4 regions of the Streptosporangium sp. NBC_01639 genome follow, and region 3 is predicted to be linked to each of the others. Evidence: riboswitches for the same ligand, from Rfam matches in the RefSeq annotation. Region 3 holds a riboswitch; each other region holds the start of a gene.
What was found. A riboswitch is a leader RNA that binds a small molecule or an ion and turns the genes downstream of it on or off. The one in region 3 is predicted to bind cyclic di-AMP.
Positions count from the first base shown of each region.

Region 1: another riboswitch for cyclic di-AMP. It lies ahead of OHA77_RS22170 (NlpC/P60 family protein); the one in region 3 lies ahead of OHA77_RS07940 (C40 family peptidase).
Region 2: another riboswitch for cyclic di-AMP. It lies ahead of OHA77_RS29930 (hypothetical protein); the one in region 3 lies ahead of OHA77_RS07940 (C40 family peptidase).
Region 4: another riboswitch for cyclic di-AMP. It lies ahead of OHA77_RS04260 (CHAP domain-containing protein); the one in region 3 lies ahead of OHA77_RS07940 (C40 family peptidase).

Region 1 is NZ_CP109272.1:4,846,657-4,848,849, reverse strand. It holds gene OHA77_RS22175 (amino-acid N-acetyltransferase) at 94-726, opposite strand; cyclic di-AMP (ydaO/yuaA leader) riboswitch at 1,068-1,214, shown strand; gene OHA77_RS22170 (NlpC/P60 family protein) at 1,220-2,193, shown strand, end outside.
Region 2 is NZ_CP109272.1:6,581,124-6,583,316, forward strand. It holds gene OHA77_RS29925 (DUF4253 domain-containing protein) at 1-212, shown strand, start outside; cyclic di-AMP (ydaO/yuaA leader) riboswitch at 899-1,048, shown strand; gene OHA77_RS29930 (hypothetical protein) at 1,268-1,939, shown strand; gene OHA77_RS29935 (alpha/beta fold hydrolase) at 2,101-2,193, shown strand, end outside.
Region 3 is NZ_CP109272.1:1,788,189-1,790,381, forward strand. It holds gene OHA77_RS07935 (NAD(P)H-binding protein) at 1-817, shown strand, start outside; gene OHA77_RS07940 (C40 family peptidase) at 1,076-1,459, opposite strand; cyclic di-AMP (ydaO/yuaA leader) riboswitch at 1,719-1,876, opposite strand.
Region 4 is NZ_CP109272.1:957,408-959,600, reverse strand. It holds partial or broken gene OHA77_RS04265 (IS30 family transposase) at 1-116, shown strand, start outside; gene OHA77_RS04260 (CHAP domain-containing protein) at 228-923, opposite strand; cyclic di-AMP (ydaO/yuaA leader) riboswitch at 942-1,079, opposite strand; gene OHA77_RS04255 (TetR/AcrR family transcriptional regulator) at 1,445-2,023, opposite strand; gene OHA77_RS04250 (oxidoreductase) at 2,039-2,193, opposite strand, start outside.

The DNA.
Region 1 (2,193 bases), 3.1 Mb from region 3:
GTATGTATGTGAGACGCACATGCTTGCTGCAGCACAAGGTATCGACATAGTTATCAACAGTCATCTTTCCGATCAGCGACCATCAAGACGGCGTCAGTGGTGTTCCTGGGTCAGATGAAGCAGCATCCGGGTGTTTCCCAGAGTGTTCGGCTTGACGTGCTCCAGGTCGAGGAATTCCGCGACCCCTTCGTCATATGAGGCGAGCAGTTCGGCGTAGACCTCCGGCGAGACCGGCGTGCCCTGGATCTCCCGGAATCCGTGCCGGGCGAAGAATCCGACCTCGAAAGTGAGGCAGAAGACCCTGCGCAGCCCGAGTTCGCCGGCGGTGCGGAGGAGTTCCGAGACGATGAGGTTGCCGATACCCAGCCCTCGGCAGCCGGGGTCGACGGCGACGGTGCGGATCTCCGCGAGATCCTCCCAGAGCACGTGGAGCGCCCCGCAGCCCACCACGGTGCCCGCCTGCTCGGCGACCCAGAACTCCTGGACGTCCTCGTACAGGGTGACCGTGGCCTTCTCCAGAAGACGACGGCCGGCTCCGCCGTAGGTGTCGACCAGCCGCCGGATGACGTGGACGTCCCGGGTGCGGGCACGCCGCACCCGGACCGCGGCCGGGTCCGGCCCGGCCTCTCCGCGGTCCCGTCCGGGGTCCGCGGCTCCGCCTCCCGGCCCGGCGTTCCCGGTGTCGTGTACGGCCGGCGTCGGGGAATGCTCCGCAACCTGCTCCATGACCGATCAGCGTACGTCCTCGGTGCTTGTGAGTTACGGCTCACCCTTAACTCTCGCCCCGCAGATACCAGATGACCTGTGACATCTCAGCGGCCATGCCGTACCTGACGTGTCGGCGAGGGGTCGGAACTCGCCTTTCCCGTGGTTCTGGACCTGCGAAGACCTCTGCCATGAGCGCCCGAAGGACGGATGGAGCCCGTCTTAATGGGCAAGTTGATCATGAAGATGTGTGATCTCGCCGTGACGTGCCAGTTGTGAAACCTCTACCGACTTTGTAGTTCTGGTTGAGCATGAACCTCCAATTGCACTAATGTCCGTGCTCGATGTCAGCGATGGTAAAAAAAGCTGACCCGCCGAATCCCCGGAACCGGGGAACCGGGGACCCACCCTCGTCCCTGGGGTGAATCCGAGGTGCCACCGGCACCCCGGTAGGGCTGCCTCCGGCCCGAACCCGTCAGCTAACCCGGTAGGCGGCCGAGAGAGGAGCCTGTTGGTGAAGCGCACGCGCAACCTTGAGGGAAGGCGCGAGGGCGGACACGCCCGCCGGGAACACGTCTCACGTGGACTCACCCACCGAATGGTGGTCATCGGGCTGGCATTCGCCTCCCTGACCCTCGGTACCCCTCTGGTCGCGGCCACCGCCGACCCGAAGCCCAATCTTGGAGAGCTCTCCAAGCAGGTCGAGAAGCTGCACACCGAGATCGAGACGCTGAGCGAGCAGTACAACGGCGAGCGGGTCAAGCTCAAGCAGGCCCAGCGGGCCTCGGAGGCGGCCAAGAAGACCCTCGCGGGCAGCGAGTCCGAGCTCGCGGCCCGGCGCACCAGGGCCAGCCTCCTGGCGCAGAGCTCCTACATGACGGGGGGACTGGGCTCGGCCCTCGCCTTCACCCAGTCGAGCGACCCCGACGCCTTCCTCGACCAGGCCACCACGTACTACGCCCTCCAGCAGCAACAGAGCGAGGAGGTCGCCCAGGTCGCTCAGGCGATCAAGACCGCCGAACGGGCGCAGGCCAGTGCCAAGGCGCGGACCAGCGAGGTGAAGAAGCTCCTCGCGGAGATCGGCACCAAGCGCACCAAGATCGAACGCCTGGTCACCAGGGTCGAGAGCAACCTGTTCAGCGAGGTGCGCAGCCGGGCCAAGACCACCATAGGCAGCAGGGTGCGGATCAGCGTGCCGATCGTCGGCGACGGCAAGGCCGCCGAGGCCGCCCGCTGGGCACTCACCCAGCAGCTCAAGCCCTATGTCTGGGGGGCCGAGGGCCCGAACTCCTTCGACTGCTCCGGTCTGGTCATGTGGGCCTACCAGAAGGTCGGCATCAGCCTGCCGCACTACACCGGGGACCAGTGGACCGCGGGCACCCACGTGTCCAGAAACGAACTGCGCCCCGGCGACCTGGTCTTCTTCTACGGTGACCTGCACCATGTCGGGATCTACGTCGGCGCGGGCATGATGATCCACGCCCCCCA
Region 2 (2,193 bases), 4.3 Mb from region 3:
AGGACAGGTTCGGCGTGCGGGTGGTCGGCATGGGCTTCAACACCCTGGACCTGAGCGTCGCCGCTCCTCCGGTCACCCCGGAACACGCCCTGCACGTCGCCGCCGAGCACTGGACGTTCTGCCCCGACAGCGTCATCTACAGCGCGGGGACGCTGGTCGACTACGCGGAGCAGATCAGAGGCAGGAACGCCTGGTCGTTCTGGTGGGACTGACCGCCCACGCGGTGTCCCGAGGGCCGCTCCGGGTGGCGGGCGAGGGAGATCGTGCGGGGTCCGCGGACTCGGCGGGGGTCCAGGGCGCCGGACGGGGCCACGGCGGGAACCGGGCCGTGGCGGGGTCGAGGCGAGGGGGACTGGCAGGGTCGGGACGAGGGAGTGTGGCGGGGGCGAGCCGAGGGGGACGCAGCGGGGTCGGGACGAGGGGGCGTGGCGGGGCTCGGGGCGGGAGCGGACCTCCATGACCGTGGCTTTGCACGGGGCCCCTCCGGCGCTTGTGGATCTTCTCAAAAGCCTGGATCAACCCGCTGATGTGTCATTCGGCTGATCGATGGGCCGGTGAGGAGGTAAAAAGAACCGTTGACCCAGGAGTCGGTGCACCGATCTCCGTGGTCCTCATATCGATCGTGGAAATATTCGTCGAATCATCCCTCCTTTGGCTATTCTCGGGAAGAATGCCCAGGTCGGAGGCTTGATCGGCGGATGTCGCCCATTGGTCCCCCCGACGGTCGCGGCCGATCCGACACGCCGGTCGGAAGGTCAAGTGACGGCTAATAGGGCTTTCTTGGCCGATAAAGGTAGATCTTCTGGGTCTGTCATGGGTTTTGTTTTGCTTTGTCCTCGAATGGGCGCTAGTGTCCTATTTGTGTTCGGTTGGCGACCTGCCCTTCAGCAGAAGGAGCGGCCGGCCGACGTCGAATCCCGGAAGCCGCCACGGCCAGGGGAACCGGGGACCCACTTCTTGGGGTGAATCCGCCGCGACCATGCGGCGGTAGGGCAACTCCACCGCCCGAATCCGTCAGCTAACCCGGTAGACGAGATGGAGAGGACATCACTCATGGGACGCTGTGCTCCCTTCCCGCTGGTACCCGCCTCATCCGTATCAGCCCGCTAAGACTTCCTTGCCGCGCTAGAACGCGGCGCCCCCCAACGCGCCTCGCGTAGTGCCCGGGATCGCCGGCACTCCTCTCTCTCTGTGAGCGCGTATCCGCCTGTGCCCATCTGCGTGGCACCCGCGCTTCCCCGTTCCCTCGCGAAAGAGTCTCTCTCCCATGCGCCTCTCCCTTGGCATACGCAAGAACCGTTACATCGCCGCCGCCCTGCTCGGTGCGAGCGTCCTCACCTCCACGGGCGTCGTCTCGATGCTCCCCGCCACGGCCGAAACCGCCTCCGCGACCCTCCCCATCGCGGTCAAGGGCGCGTCCCTGGCGACCTCCACCCTGGTCAAGTCCGGCTCCTCGACCCCCGGCTCCGAGTCCGGTTCCGAGGTCGTCCTGCTGAACGGCTCGACCAAGGCCTCCTACTTCTGGGACGACTCCTCCGGCCGCGCCGGCGACACTGGCCTGCCCGCGAGCGGCAAGCCGATGCAGAAGGGCATGATCGCCAGCCCGAGCTGGCCGCTGATGACCGAGGGCTACGTCGTCTACAAGGGCAAGAAGGCCAAGTTCTTCGTCGGTGACCGCGGTCCCGGCGTGCCCTCCAGCAGCGGCGTCATGATCGACCTGGACGCCAAGACCTTCGCCGAGCTGACCGGCGGCACGTTCAACTCCGAGACGCTCGGGGTGGACGGCAACGGCGGCGCCGGCCACATCGACGTCGACTACGTGATCACGAAGTGGGGCACCGGCCCCGGCAAGAAGAACCGCCCCGTGCCGTTCTCCGCCGGCGCGTGGGGCCGCATCGACAACAACCCGGCCACCCCGCCCAAGGTGGTCAACAAGTAGTCGGTACGAGCCCCTCCCCGTGGGCATCGGCCGGCCCGTCCGCCGGCCGTGGACTGGAGCGGTCCCGTGCAGGGGCCGCTCTTGCCGTCGTTTCTACCGAATGACATTCTGTTGCGCATGACCAGCGTGGTATCCGACAGCACCGGCGGGGGAGGGGTGCCATGACCCTGCGCGCTCCGGCGAACGGCATCGAGCTCGCCTACGACACCTTCGGCCCGCCCGGAGAGCGTCCGCTTCTTCTGATCATGGGACTG
Region 3 (2,193 bases):
CGAGCTCGTCCACCAACTGGACGAGCTCGGCGTGACGTTCCGCATCCTGGTCCGCGACCCGGCCCGCGCCGCCACGCTGCCCGAGCGGGCCGAACGCGTCGTGGCGGACCTGAGCGACCCGGCGACGCTGCCGCCCGCCTTCGCCGGAGTCGACCGGCTGTTCCTGCTCACCCCCGGCATCGGCCTCGACCACACCAGGCACGCCGTGGCCGCCGCCCAGACCGCAGGGGTGCGCCACATCGTGCACCTGTCCTCGTTCAACGTGCTCGGCGACCCCATGCCCGCCATGGGTCGCTGGCACCACGAACGCGAGCAGGCCATCCGGGCCTCCGACATCCCGGCCACCTTCCTGCGGCCCGGCGGCTTCATGACCAACGCCTTCGACTGGCTGCCCACCATCCGCGAGGCGGACTATGTCCTCGATCCGGCCGGCCCCGGCCGGTACGCGCCGATCGACCCCGCCGACATCGCCGCCGTCGCCGCCCTGGCGCTGACCGGCGACGGCCACCAAGGCCAGGAGTATGTCCTCACCGGCGAGGAGCTGTTCACCGTCACCGAACAGGTCGAGATCCTCGCCGCGGCGGTCGGCCGGGACATCGCGGTCCGGGCAGTGACCACCGCAGAGGAGGCCGTCGCCTCCCGATTCCCCCAAGGGGCACCTCCGGCGCTGGCCGAGGCCATCACCGAGGGGTTCCACCTCATGCGCGCCGACACCGCCGGATTCCGCACCGACACCGTGGAGCGCCTGCTCCAGCGCAAGCCCCGCACCTTCGCCGCCTGGTGCGCACGCAACGCCGACGCCTTCCGGACCGGCTGAACCGCACGTCCGCATCTCGGCGACCGTCGACCCACGCCTCGCTGCGACGTCGGCAAGACCGTCGCACGCGGCCGCACCCTCACAGCGCTACAAAAATCCGGAGGACAGAAGAACAAGCTCAGCGGTGCAGCCGGATCGGCATACGGCTCCACACACGGAACGGCCTCGCGATCACGCCAGTGATCACGAGGCCGTTTCCGTTGATCTACTTCGCCAACGGTGTCTCCACGGAGGGCGGACTGGGCCGATTTCCTCGGTCTAGCCGCCGGGACGGACCGCGCCGGCGAAGGAGGACCTGTAGTACCCCTTCAGGCTCACGGTCCGGACCGTCTTGCCGCTGCTCGGCGAGTGCACCATCTTGCCCTTGCCGACGTACATGCCCACGTGGCCCTTGCCGTAGAAGAACATCAGGTCGCCGGGGCGCAGGCTGCGCCACGAGACCTTCTTCCGGACGGCGCGGTACTGGCTGGTCGTGATCCTGGGGAGGGTCACCCCAGCCTTGCGCCACGCGTACTGGACGAGCCCGGAGCAGTCGAACGCGCCGGGACCGGAGGCTCCCCACCGGTACGGATCGCCGATCTGCTTCCTGGCCGCCGAGACCGCCTTACCGGCCTTCACCTTCTGCAGTGCGGCCCTGCTCAACGTGGTCTTCTTGGCCTTCGCCTTCTTGGCGCTGCTGCGCGCCGCGGTGCCGGCGGAGGCCTTGACCGTGCTCTCAGCCTGAGAGCCGGTGCTTCTGACCTGGAGAGTGGGCCCGGTGTCGGCCGTCGCCTGTGCCGTTGTGGATCCCAGTACGACCGCTCCCGACGAAGCGGCCAGTGTGAGTACGGCACCGCCCAGGGAAAGGCGGGCAAGGCGCGACAGACGGGGGTTACGCAGGGTGGTAGACAGGATTTCTCCTTGGGACTTCCACTGATGCCTACCGGGTTAGCTGACGGATTCGGGCAGGGAAGTCGCCCTACGGCATGACATATGCCGATTCACCCCTGGCCTTACGCGAAGGCCTTTGGGTCCCCGGTTCCGTGCCTCCTGGCTGCACGGATTCGGCAGGCCGCCGCCATGGGGATCAACCCCTTAGGGGAGCAGCGGCCAATTGGATTTCTAGCGCGATGCCTACTCCGGAGAGCAGTCACACAATGCGGTGACATGGCATGTCACCGCGCCGCCAGAAGTTACCGCGAACCAAAAATTTCGGCAAAGCAATGCCATGAATATGGAGATCGGTAAGCCCCTTCCCGGCCTCTTGATCACCGCGTGATATGCGGCTCCCCCATTGGGCTATGACTCTCGTCACATTCACTGCATCAAGATCTAAAAGCACATTACTTCTGTAACTTTCATCACATTGGGTGTGATCTTTGTTTTCCGGTTTTTGA
Region 4 (2,193 bases), 830 kb from region 3:
GCGTCTACGGGCCCGAGGACATCGAACACGTCGCCCAAGAACTCAACGGCCGCCCACGCAAAACGCTCGACTGGGACACCCCAGCCGAGCGCTTGCGTGATCTACTTACTGCCTAACACCAGCGGTGTTGCGACGACCCCTTGAAACCGCCATGAGCCGGGCCCCTTTCGGTGCCGGTGGGTCCGCCGGACCGGAGTCGGGCGACCGTGGTGTGCGGCGCCGGAGGATCAGCCGCTGTAGACCGGGTAGCCGTAGCCGACGACCTGGGAGGTGGGCCGGACGCGCGCCTCGACCTTGCCGTTGCCGGTGTTGCCTTCGATCGTGCTGATCGTGCCGTCGCCGTTGTCCTTCTTCACGAAGCCGACGTGATCGATCCCGTCGATGCTCTTGCCGCCCTGCCAGTCGTAGAACACGACGGCGCCGGGCTTGGCGACGGTGCCCCAGTGTCCGTTGTTCTTGAACCACTGGGCGTAGGTGACGGTGTAGGCGTCCCAGCCGACGGTGGGCCGGATGCCGGCCTGGTCGCCGACCCAGGAGACGAACATCGCGCACCAGGAGGCGTTGGCGTAGGCCTGCGGGTTGCCGCCGTCACGGGCGACGGTCTCCTGGGCTCGCGGGGAGGACACGTACCAGGACTGGAACTTCGTTCCGCCGCCCTGGGCGTTCTCCGAGACGCCGATCTGGCTCGCGGCGATGTCCAGGACCTTCGCGGCGGTGACCTTGGGCAGGCGCTCGGCCTGAAGCTCGAGGGGAGACTTGACGGTCTTGACGACCTCTGCCGGGGGAGCGCTCAACGGGCTCTGCCCGGGGGCCTCTGCCAGGGCCGCGGGAGCCGCGAGGGTGCCGGCGCCGACGAGGATGGATGCCCCGAGAAGGACGTGGGCCAGGTTGCGGGACTTGGGAGTGAGGCGGTTTGTGGCCATGAGGGGAGAACTCCTTGCTTCGCTTCTCATGCCGCCTACCGGGTTAGCTGACGGGTTCGGGCTGGGAAGTGCCCTACGGCGCGCGAAAGCGCCGATTCACCCCAAAAAAGTGGTTCCCCGGTTCCGCGAGACCCGCGGATTCGGCGGCCGTGTCCATCGAGCGGAGTCATCCGCTCAGAGGGAGCACGGACGGGCAATGGTGACGCATAGACCTTGATGGACTTGGACGTTCACCAGGGATGACTAGAAGCTACGCGAAAAGGACAAACGATTACAAGTAGGGCACATTGCCCTGGCTTGGGAATAAGCCCGAATCGAGGGGGTGGGCTTGGCATGCCCCAAAGATCGACAACTCCGCGCCGGCGGCTCGGCCGGAGCCGGGAACGCCTGCGGGTAAGGCGTTTTCGGCCGACGGGGGCGCCGCAGGGCCGGGGGGCCGCACCCGCTTCGCCCCACGGTTTCGCCATCATCGTAGATCTTTTGGATGATGGCCGCTTTACCTGCGAAAACGCTCGGTTCGATCATCGTCTGGGCTCGGTCCAGGCATGGATCAGCGGCAGCAGCACCCGGTCGACCGTGTCCGCGACGAAGGACTCGTCCAGCGGCTTGCCGACGATGAGCAGCCGGTGCCAGACCAGGGCCTCGGTGACCGTTCTGATTTCGCCGGGATCGGCCCTCCCCGGCAGTTCGCCCCGGTCGCGGGCGCGGTCGAGGAGCGGGGTGGTGCCGGTGATGTCGGGGCGCGGCACGTGCTCACGCAGGGCGGCCGCCAGTTCGGGAGTGGTGAGCAGGGCCGGGAGCAGCCCGAAGACCAGGCCGTGCTGCTGCTCCAGGGTCCGGCAGAATCCGCCCACCACCGCCACGAGGTCACCGCGCATCGACCCGGTGTCGGGCGGCGGTGCGACGCCGATCTCCAGGTGGTTGCGGACCAGATCCACCACCAGGGCCTCCTTGCCCGGCCAGCGACGGTAGATCGTGGCCTTGCTCGCACTGGCGCGCCTGGCGATCTGATCGACGGACATGCGCTCGAAACCGACCTCGGAGAGCAGTTCCATGGTCGCGTCGAGAATCGCGCGCTCTCGTCTGGGGTCGAGACGCAAGGTGGCTCCGATGGGCTACGAGTGTTGGGTGAGCGCCTCGAATCGTACGCCTGTGAGCTCCTCCGACGTCTCCCACAGCCGCCGGGCGACCGTCTCGTCCAGCGCCTTGGGGGAGAGGGTCAGCGTCTTCGGGCCGGGGCCGATGAACCGGCCTCCGGTCACCTCGGGAG